One region of the Enterobacter sp. CP102 genome, then DNA from elsewhere that is predicted to be linked to it. Evidence: predicted binding sites of a transcription regulator. Region 1 holds the regulator's gene; the other holds the start of a gene.

Region 1 (4,903 bases):
AACCGTACTGTGGGTCTGCGTGATACTTGGGCGAAAGTCGGCGAATAATAACGCTTGCCTGGTCAATGAGAAACAAACGCCGCTTATTGCGGCGTTTTTTTTATTTAATGATCATGCCATTAACGGCATGGCGAAAGTGATATAGAGAAATAGACAGGTCAATGAGCAGCTACTTATTTTTCTCAAAAAAAGTTTGTTGAATTACGGAAAGGCAGAACCGGTGGAAATAAACGCAAACCACTCTTATTAGCCTCTGAATTTAATCGCTTTCCCCCGTGAAATCTCGCTTCGCGCGAAATGTTACAAATCACTACCAATTATGTGCACTTCGTCATAATCCTGACTTTTGGCTGCTAAAAAGCATTGATAATTCGCGTCGCGAAAAATAACCTAAAGACGGTAGTTAATTCGAGGGTATTTCTAACTACCCCTGACCTTTTGGTCTTTTATATTTTCGCCGTTTTAGGCGTTTTAATTCGTCAAAGAGGAATAATCTATGCGTACGTTCAGTGGCAAACGTAGTGCGCTGGCGCTGGCTATTGCCGGTGTGACAGCAATGTCGGGCCTGGTTGTCGCGCCAGAAGCTAAAGCGGCAGGTTTCATCGATGATTCTACTCTCACGGGCGGTATCTATTACTGGCAGCGTGAACGTGACCGTAAAGACGTCACCGAAGACAAATACAAAACCAACCTTTCTCACTCCACCTGGAACGCCAACCTGGATTTCCAGTCTGGTTATGCCGCCGATATGTTCGGCCTGGATATTGCGGCATTCACCGCAATTGAAATGGCAGAAAATGGCGACAGCGGCCACCCGAACGAAATCGCATTCTCTTCCAGCAACAAAGCGTATAAAGAAGACTGGTCAGGGGATAAAAGCGGAGTCAGCCTGTATAAGGCCGCTGCGAAATTCAAATATGGCCCGGTATGGGCACGTGCAGGTTATATTCAGCCAACCGGACAAACGCTGTTAGCGCCGCACTGGAGCTTTATGCCTGGTACTTATCAGGGCGCAGAAGCCGGCGCGAATTTTGACTACGGCGATGCAGGTGCATTGAGCTTCTCGTATATGTGGACCAACGAGTACAAAGCGCCGTGGCATATCGAGATGGATAAGTTCTACCAGAACGATAAAAAAACCAAAGTTGATTATCTTCACTCGCTGGGCGCGAAGTACGATTTCAAAAACGACCTGGTTCTTGAAGCCGCATTTGGTCAGGCTGAAGGCTATATCGACCAGTATTTTGCCAAAGCAAGCTACAAGTTTGATATTGCTGGCAGCCCATTAAGCACCAGCTATCAGTTCTACGGTACGCGCGACAAAGCCAGCAGCGGTACGGTCAACGATATTTACGACGGCACGGCGTGGTTACAGGCGTTAACCTTCGGCTACAAAGTGGGCCAGGTCGATTTACGTCTTGAAGGGACATGGGTGAAGGCCGAAGGCCAGCAGGGCTACTTCCTTCAACGTATGACCCCAACCTACGCGTCCTCTAACGGTCGTCTGGATATCTGGTGGGATAACCGTTCAGACTTCAACGCCGATGGCGAAAAGGCTGTCTTCTTCGGCGCCATGTATGACCTGAAAAACTGGAATCTGCCAGGCTGGGCGGTGGGGGCTTCGTACGCTTATGCATGGGATGCAAAACCGGGCGATATGGCCACACCAGACGCGTACTACGATCCGAACTATCGTCTGAAAGAGTCCTCTTACAGCCTGGATGCGATTTACACCCTTCAGGATGGTCGCGCGAAAGGCACGATGTTCAAACTGCACTTCACTCAGTACGACAACCACTCCGATATCCCAAGTTACGCGGGCGGTTACGGCAACATCTTCCAGGATGAACGTGACGTGAAATTCATGGTGATTGCCCCGTTCACAATCTTCTGATGAACAGACCGGCGGGTTAAGTCCCGCCGGAATGGAGACTGAAAATGATGAAAAAAATCATAATCGTCGCGATGCTGGCATCGGGGCTGGTGGCTTGTGTGCAGACTCAGGCACCAAAAGAGGACTCACGTCTGAAAGAGGCTTACAGCGCCTGTATTAATACCGCTGAAGGCTCGCCAGAAAAAATCGAAGCCTGCCAGAGCGTGCTTAATGTGCTGAAGAAAGAGAAGGCGCATGAGCAGTTCGCCACTCAGGAAAACGTCCGCGTGATGGATTACCAGGCCTGTATCCAGGCGCGTAAAACCGGAAACGATCAGGAAGTGGCGAAGCGTTGCGATCAGATCTGGAAAGAGATCCGCAACAACAATAAATAAGAATTGCACTACGCCCGGTGGCGCTGCGCTTACCGGGCCTACAAAGGTGTCATAACCCGTAGGCCCGGTAAGTGCAGCGTCACCGGGCTTTTTGGCGCAAAAAAAAGCCAACCTTTCGGCTGGCTCAGAGTATGAAAAGAGTACTTACTTCGCGTCGTGCGCGTGATCATTTTCGCGGCAATCGCCTTCCGCACAGTGGCCGTACAGGTACAGGCTGTGGTTGGTCAGACGGATGCCATGACGGGCCGCGATTTCACGCTGGCGCGCTTCGATAGAGTCGTCACTAAATTCAATGACCTTGCCACAGTCGAGGCAGATCAGGTGATCGTGATGGTGCTGCTGGGTCAGTTCGAAAACAGATTTACCGCCTTCGAAGTTATGACGGGTAACAATGCCCGCGTCATCAAACTGGTTCAGCACGCGATAAACGGTCGCCAGCCCAATTTCTTCACCCATGTCGATAAGACGCTTGTAAAGGTCTTCCGCACTGACATGGTGATTGTCTGGTCCCTGAAGCACTTCAAGGATTTTTAACCGAGGAAGCGTAACTTTCAGGCCAGCCTTCTTTAATGCGGTATTGTTGTCAGTCATGCGGAATCTGTCCTGTTGCTAAACGATTCACTTCTAAGGAAGAAGTGACAGAGAATGCACTTGGGATAATGCGTATCATTATAGAACTGCCATGTCTAAATGAAAACTGCAAGTCTCAAGCAAAGTATGCTTATAAAAACGTGGTATCACCAACAAACTTGTTCGATAGCACCCACGTATTGCCAGGGGGATATTGTACAGGTCTGAGCGAAAAAGTTAAAAGTTTGTAGCAATTAATTTAATCGGTTTGACCCGGTCAAGCGGGCGCAACCGAAGCTGCGCCGCTCATTATCAGGCGTTAAGGATGTCGTCCAGGTTCAGTTCTTCGCGGACCTGCTTAACCCATTTTTCAACGCGTTCTGCGGTCAGTTCAGGCTGACGGTCTTCATCAATAGCCAGACCCACAAAGTGATCGTCGTCGGCCAGGCCTTTAGAGGCCTCGAAGTGGTAACCCGCCGTTGGCCAGTGACCCACGATAGCCGCGCCGCGTGGTTCAATGATGTCGCGGATGGTGCCCAGCGCGTCACAGAAGTATTCTGCGTAGTCTTCCTGATCGCCACAACCGAACAGTGCAACCAGCTTACCGTTGAAATCAACTTCTTCCAGCGTCGGGAAGAAATCGTCCCAGTCGCACTGTGCTTCACCGTAGTACCAGGTCGGAATACCCAGCAGCAGGATGTCATAGCCTTCGAGATCTTCTTTGCTGCTCTTGGCAATGTCATGCACATCGGCAACGTCTTTACCGAGCTGTTTTTGAATGTTTTTTGCGATATTTTCGGTATTGCCGGTGTCACTGCCGAAGAAAATGCCGATGATTGCCATGAGTAAAATAACCTCTTGAAACTTAATGGTATGGTGGCGCAATTTGTCCACGGATAAGGGCAATAATAGCAGAACAGACAACCCTGCGGAAACAGCTATCACGCAGGACTGCACTCTGTGCTACATGAAAAAGGTGAGAAAGGGAGTTTTCTGACTTATGCCTTGCTGTGCAATTTTTCGAGTTGCGCGATCAACATCTCTTCAATCAGCTCGCTGCGGCTGATATCACGGGCGCTGGCAAGCTCGTTGAGTGCATCAACGGCATCGGCGTTGAGTTTCAGTTCGACACGCTTAAGCCCACGATTTTTATCGCGTTTAAGCTGGTTGCGTTTATTAATACGCAGCTGTTCATCGCGCGAAAGCGGATTTGTCTTGGGTCGTCCCGGGCGACGCTCATTCGCGAACAGATCTATTGTCGTGCGGTCCGTTTGTTCTTTGGCCATGATTTTGAGACTTCGGGGGAAAACAAGCCGCCCTGCTATTGCCCGGGCGATAAGCGCGCCATCATACATCACCCACATCGGCACGCCAACGACTGGAAGCCCGCAGGCTTCCGGTCGCTGACTTTTTAATCAATTTGCAGTATCAGAGAGATAGCGACGGATAGCGCGAAGCACGGCTTCCGGTTTTTCAGCGTGAACCCAGTGCCCGGCACCGGCGATCACATGAGCTCGTGCTTCGGGGAACTGCCTGAGCAATTCATCACGGCAGGCTTCGGTGACATAAGGTGAATTACCACCGCGCACAAAGAGGGTAGGGTGTTGCCAGGCCGGAACCGGCTGCCAGCCGACGATTTCTGAATATTGATCCCACAGCACCGGCACGTTGAAGCGCCACTGGCCGTCGACAAAGGATTTCAGCAGAAACTGCACCACGCCTTCTTCATTAAGATGTTCGCGCATGATGGCCGCGGCCTGCTGGCGTGTGGAAACACCTGAGTCGGTCACCGCATTAATAGCGGCAAAGATCTCATCGTGGCGACGCACGTCATAATCCACCGGGGCAACGTCAATCACCACCAGGCCGCTAATGCGTTCCGGCGCGAGCGCGGTCAGTGCCATAACGGCTTTGCCTCCCATTGAATGCCCGATCAGCGTCACCTTTTCGAGGTGATTGGCATCCAGCGTATCCAGAAGATCCTGCGCCATTGCGGCGTACGTCATCTCTGGCGAGCGCCCGGAAAGACCGTGGTTACGCATATCCACCTGCAAAATATCGTGAT
Region 2 (4,903 bases), 640 kb from region 1:
TGATCTCTTCGCCCGCCAGCCCCTGCGTGATATGCATCAACAGCAACGGCTGCGCCGGACGCTGGTTTCGCTTCACGCGGATCTGCGTGACGCTCTGCGCCAGGCTTTCGGTAAGGTGCAGGAACACCTCCGGCTGCACCGGTGCCACTAGCGGCTGGCGATCATCATTCACGGTTACCTCAAAGCCGCTGTCCTGAGTATCGTCACTCAGTTCCGGGTGGAAACGCCCGTCTACAAATACCAGACGCACCGCCTTGACGCTCAACGCCAGCAGATCGCACTGGGCCTTGCTGACATCCGCCAGACGGGTCACAAACTGGCCGTTCAGCAATCCGTCGAGCGGGGTGTACTTCCAGTTTTCATGCTTACGCGTCGGCAATCCCAGACGCAGCATCTGTTGCAGGTGCTGTTGGGCATGTTCAGAGCGCGAGTCGCCCTGCGCTTCAAACAGGCGATGCCACTGCTGGAGCGCGTTACTGCTGTTCGGTAAGCCAGCCATAGCCCTGCTCCTCCAGTTGTTTGACCAGCGTAAAGTCGCCGGATTTCACAATGCGCCCTTGCCAGAGCACATGGACGTAATCCGGTTTGATGTAATCCAGAATTCGCTGGTAGTGCGTAACGATAATGAACGAGCGGTTGCCGTCACGCAGGGAGTTTACGCCGTCTGCCACAATCTTCAGGGCATCGATATCCAGACCGGAGTCGGTTTCATCGAGAATGCACAGTTCCGGCTCCAGTACCGCCATTTGCAGAATATCGTTACGCTTTTTCTCACCACCGGAGAAGCCGACGTTCACGGAGCGGGTCAGCAGGTCTTCCGGCATTTTCAGCAGTTTGATTTTCTCTTCCATCAGATCCTGGAAGTCAAAACGGTCGAGCGCCTCAAGCCCACGGTATTTACGCACCGCATTGAGCGCCGTTTGCAGGAAGAACTGGTTGCTGACGCCAGGGATTTCTACCGGATACTGGAAGGCCATAAAGATGCCCTCTCCTGCACGGTCTTCCGGTGACATCTCGAGCAAATCTTTGCCGTTAAACTCGACTGTTCCGTTGGTGACTTCGTAATCTTCGCGTCCTGCCAGCGTCGCTGAAAGCGTACTTTTCCCGGAGCCGTTTGGCCCCATGATCGCGTGAACTTCTCCCGGTTTGACGTCAAAATTGAGACCACGCAGGATCTCTTTGTCTTCAACGCTTACCTGTAAATCTTTAATGCTTAACATGTGCTTTCCTTAACCGACGCTGTGTTCAAGACTAATGGCGAGGAGTTTTTGGGCTTCAACGGCAAATTCCAGCGGCAGTTCAGAGAACACATCCTTACAGAAGCCGTTAACAATCATTGAAATCGCATCTTCTTCGCTGATCCCGCGTTGCAGGCAGTAGAAGAGCTGATCTTCACCAATACGCGATGTGGTCGCTTCGTGCTCCAGTTGGGCGCTGTTGTTACGGCATTCCACGTACGGGAAGGTATGCGCACCGCTATCAGGGCCAATCAGCATTGAGTCACACTGGGTAAAGTTACGGGCGTTGGTGGCCGTAGGCATGATTTTCACCAGCCCGCGATAGCTGTTCTGGCTGTGCCCGGCGGAGATCCCTTTCGAGATGATGGTCGATTTGGTGTTTTTACCAATGTGGATCATCTTGGTGCCGGTATCCGCCTGCTGGCGTCCGCTGGTAAGCGCCACGGAATAAAACTCACCGATGGAGTTATCCCCGCGCAGAATGCAGCTTGGGTACTTCCAGGTGATCGCAGATCCGGTTTCCGACTGAGTCCAGGACATTTTGCTGTTTTCGCCTTCACACAGCGCGCGCTTGGTGACGAAGTTCAGGATGCCGCCGGTGTTGCCATCGCCCGGGAACCAGTTTTGCACGGTGGAGTATTTCACTTCAGCATCTTTGTGGATGATGACCTCCACCACCGCCGCGTGCAGCTGATAGCTGTCACGAACCGGGGCAGAGCAGCCTTCAATGTAGCTGACGTAACTTCCCTCATCGGCAATCAGGATCGTGCGTTCGAACTGGCCGGTTTTTTCTGCGTTGATGCGGAAATACGTTGACAGCTCCATCGGGCAGCGCACGCCTTTCGGCACGTAGATAAAAGTGCCATCGGACGCCACCGCAGCGTTCAGCGCGGCAAAGAAGTTATCGTTACCCGGCACAACGGTCCCCAGGTACTTCTTCACCAGCTCCGGGTGTTCGTGAATGGCTTCGCCAAACGAGCAGAAGATAATGCCCTGCCCGGCGAGTTTTTCACGGTAGGTGGTGGCAACGGAAACGGAGTCAAAAATGGCGTCAACCGCCACCTCTTTACCTTCCCGCACCGGCACGCCCAGCTGATTAAACGCCTCTTCGACTTCTTTGCTCAGGAAGCTGTTGTCGGCCCCGGTCTGCTGTACAGCCCCCGGCTGCGAAGCACAGGTATCATCACAGCTGCCGCAGGATGGCGCGGAGTAGTAGCTGTAATCCTGATAGTTCAGCTTGTCGTAGTGCGCTTTCAGCCAGTGAGGCTCTTCCATTTCAAGCCAGGCACGGAAAGCATTCAGACGGAACTCAAGCATCCACTCCGGCTCATTACGTTTGGCTGAAATCGCGCGGATGACATCTTCATTGATGCCCTTTGCCAGTTCATCTGTCTGCAGGTGCGTGAAGAACCCCTCTTTATAGTTGAGGTGCCCGCCGCTCCAGGTGTTGACATCATCAGTTGCTTCAGTATTACGAGACATAGTACCGCCTATACCCCAAAGCTTTCGCCGCAGCCGCATTCGTTCTGGGCTTTCGGGTTATGAAATTTAAAGAGCTGGTTTAAACCTTCGCGAACGTAGTCGACTTCGGTTCCGTCGATAAAAGGCATGGCCTGTAGCGCGACGTACAGTTTCGCGCCATCGGTTTCAAAGACCAGGTCGTCTTTTGCGGGTTCCGTGACGGTATCCAGCACATAGCCGAACCCCGCACAACCGGTCTGCTTGACTCCTAAGCGCACGCCCAGGAGCTCTGGTTTTTTCGCCACCAGCTCGTGAATATGTGCCGCAGCCGCTGGCGTGAGCGTTAAACCGCGCCAGGCAAAGTCGGCAGGATTGAAGGTTTCTGAATGCAATTCCATAGGTCCACCTCATGTATTGAGCCACCAGGGCATAACACCATGTTAGTGATAACGATTATCACTTCAACCCCCTGACAGCAGGGGCTTTCGGCTAAATCGCCCTTTTTGGCTACTTTTATTAAGCATAGACCCTGTGGAAGGATGCAGGCAGGATGGATTTAATTGTTCAATACATTGATAAATAATGCATTTCGTCACGTCATCTATGACGCAGAGAAGAAAAGTAAAATATGCATCGGAAATGCCTATTTTTAAGATAGCTTTTGAGGAAAGGGGCAAAAACAAAAAAGGCCCTTAAGGCCTCTTACGATCAGTGATGAAATGAGACAGCAAACCCCTGTTCACGCCAGTGATCCAGTTGTTCCTGCTGGCGAGACGTGGGTGATTTCCCCGTCCAGACGAAGATTTTTTGCCCCGGGAAAAGCTCAGGACGCGGTGAATCGATGGGTTCAGCCAGCACGTCGATATGCCAGCCCTTCTGTGCCAAACGCGCGGCTTCAAGCCACAGATGGGTTCGGTCATCGCATTCCCAGCCAATCAGGAGAGCGTCTTTACCGGCTTTCTTGCGGGACTCCGCCAGACTCGCAATCGCGAATTCGATCAACACGCCATCCAGCAGGCTCGCCATGTGGCGCACTGTATTTTGATCCTGGTTCATTCGCTGGCGGACGGGGGAGATAATATTGTCAATCAGTGCATCCATCGCGTGATCGCGGCGGAATTCACCAATTTTGGCGCGCAGCTTTGCCGGGCTGGCGTAACGCAGAACGGTCATCATCTCTTCCTGGAACGAAACCCAATTGCCCTGGGTCAGCACTTCCTTGTTTTCCAGCAAGACTTTAACTTTTCCGACCGAAACGCCGCTTTTCATCAGGCGTTTGATCTCTTCAATACGCAGGATGTCTTCATCGTCAAACTGACGATGCCCTCCTTCGCTGCGCTGCGGCTTCAACAATCCATAACGACGCTGCCAGGCACGCAGCGTAACGGGGTTGATACCGCATCGTTCGGCCACTTCGCCGATACTGTAATAGGCCATTAACTCCCTCACGCTCAGAACTTCCATACCTAACTACACCAACCTTATCAGATTGTACAAACCATTTGTATAACTAAGACCACATTTTACTCAGGTGAATGGGCTACTCTTGCCTGCACCTGTGAATATATTGTTGTATAAAATTTACCATTCGTACAGTTAGGTCCGCCGCTTTATGTACAGCTTTATCAGAATTCGAATTTTTTCTCCGGCCACGCAATAGCCGGAATACCGCCATGCCGGGGGCTGGCAAAGAGATGCCCCTGGAACTGGGAAATTCCCGCAGACTCCAGCCACATCCACTCTTCCGCCTTCTCCACGCCCACCGCGCAGAACTGGATCTCAAGTGTGGTACAGCATTTGATAATCGCCTGAATGATGGCCTGTCGGGGACCGCTTTTGTGCACGTTAGCGACCAGATCGCGATTTATCTTAATTCTGTCCGGCTGGAACTGAGCCAGCAGTTGTAGCCCCGCAAAACCTGCGCCAAAGTGATCGATCGTCACACTGATGCCAGCACTTTTTAGCTGCCTGACTGAATCCGAGAATTCATCAAAACGGGAAATGGCTTCGCTTTCAGTAAACTCCACCACAATTTGCTCGGGCACAAACCCATTTGCTTCAATCGCCGCGAGCAGAAAATCCACAGCGTTGGGAATGTTAACCAGCGTCATGGGCAGCAGGTTAAGAGATAATGTTTGATCCTGTAATCCCAGCGCGCTGGCCATTGAAAGCGCCACCTGCTTGCTTTGCAGATCGGACGTATA

What was found. Region 1 encodes Fur, which represses iron uptake genes when iron is present. Its sites were predicted from a motif close to ATAATAATGAGAACNACTATCAA; they were not measured.
Region 2: a site for Fur is predicted at 3,137-3,159, ahead of sufA (Fe-S cluster assembly scaffold SufA). Genes of this name have one in related genera too.

What each region holds. Positions count from the first base shown of each region.
Region 1 is NZ_CP104014.1:1,322,888-1,327,790, forward strand. It holds gene glnS (glutamine--tRNA ligase) at 1-48, shown strand, start outside; gene chiP (chitoporin ChiP) at 497-1,894, shown strand; gene chiQ (ChiQ/YbfN family lipoprotein) at 1,942-2,268, shown strand; gene fur (ferric iron uptake transcriptional regulator) at 2,413-2,859, opposite strand; gene N1249_RS06200 (ryhB-regulated fur leader peptide) at 2,852-2,938, opposite strand; gene fldA (flavodoxin FldA) at 3,151-3,681, opposite strand; gene ybfE (LexA regulated protein) at 3,837-4,124, opposite strand; gene ybfF (esterase) at 4,254-4,903, opposite strand, start outside.
Region 2 is NZ_CP104014.1:1,966,808-1,971,710, reverse strand. It holds gene sufD (Fe-S cluster assembly protein SufD) at 1-499, opposite strand, end outside; gene sufC (Fe-S cluster assembly ATPase SufC) at 474-1,220, opposite strand; gene sufB (Fe-S cluster assembly protein SufB) at 1,230-2,720, opposite strand; gene sufA (Fe-S cluster assembly scaffold SufA) at 2,729-3,097, opposite strand; gene N1249_RS09230 (MerR family transcriptional regulator) at 3,408-4,136, opposite strand; gene N1249_RS09225 (diguanylate phosphodiesterase) at 4,325-4,903, opposite strand, start outside.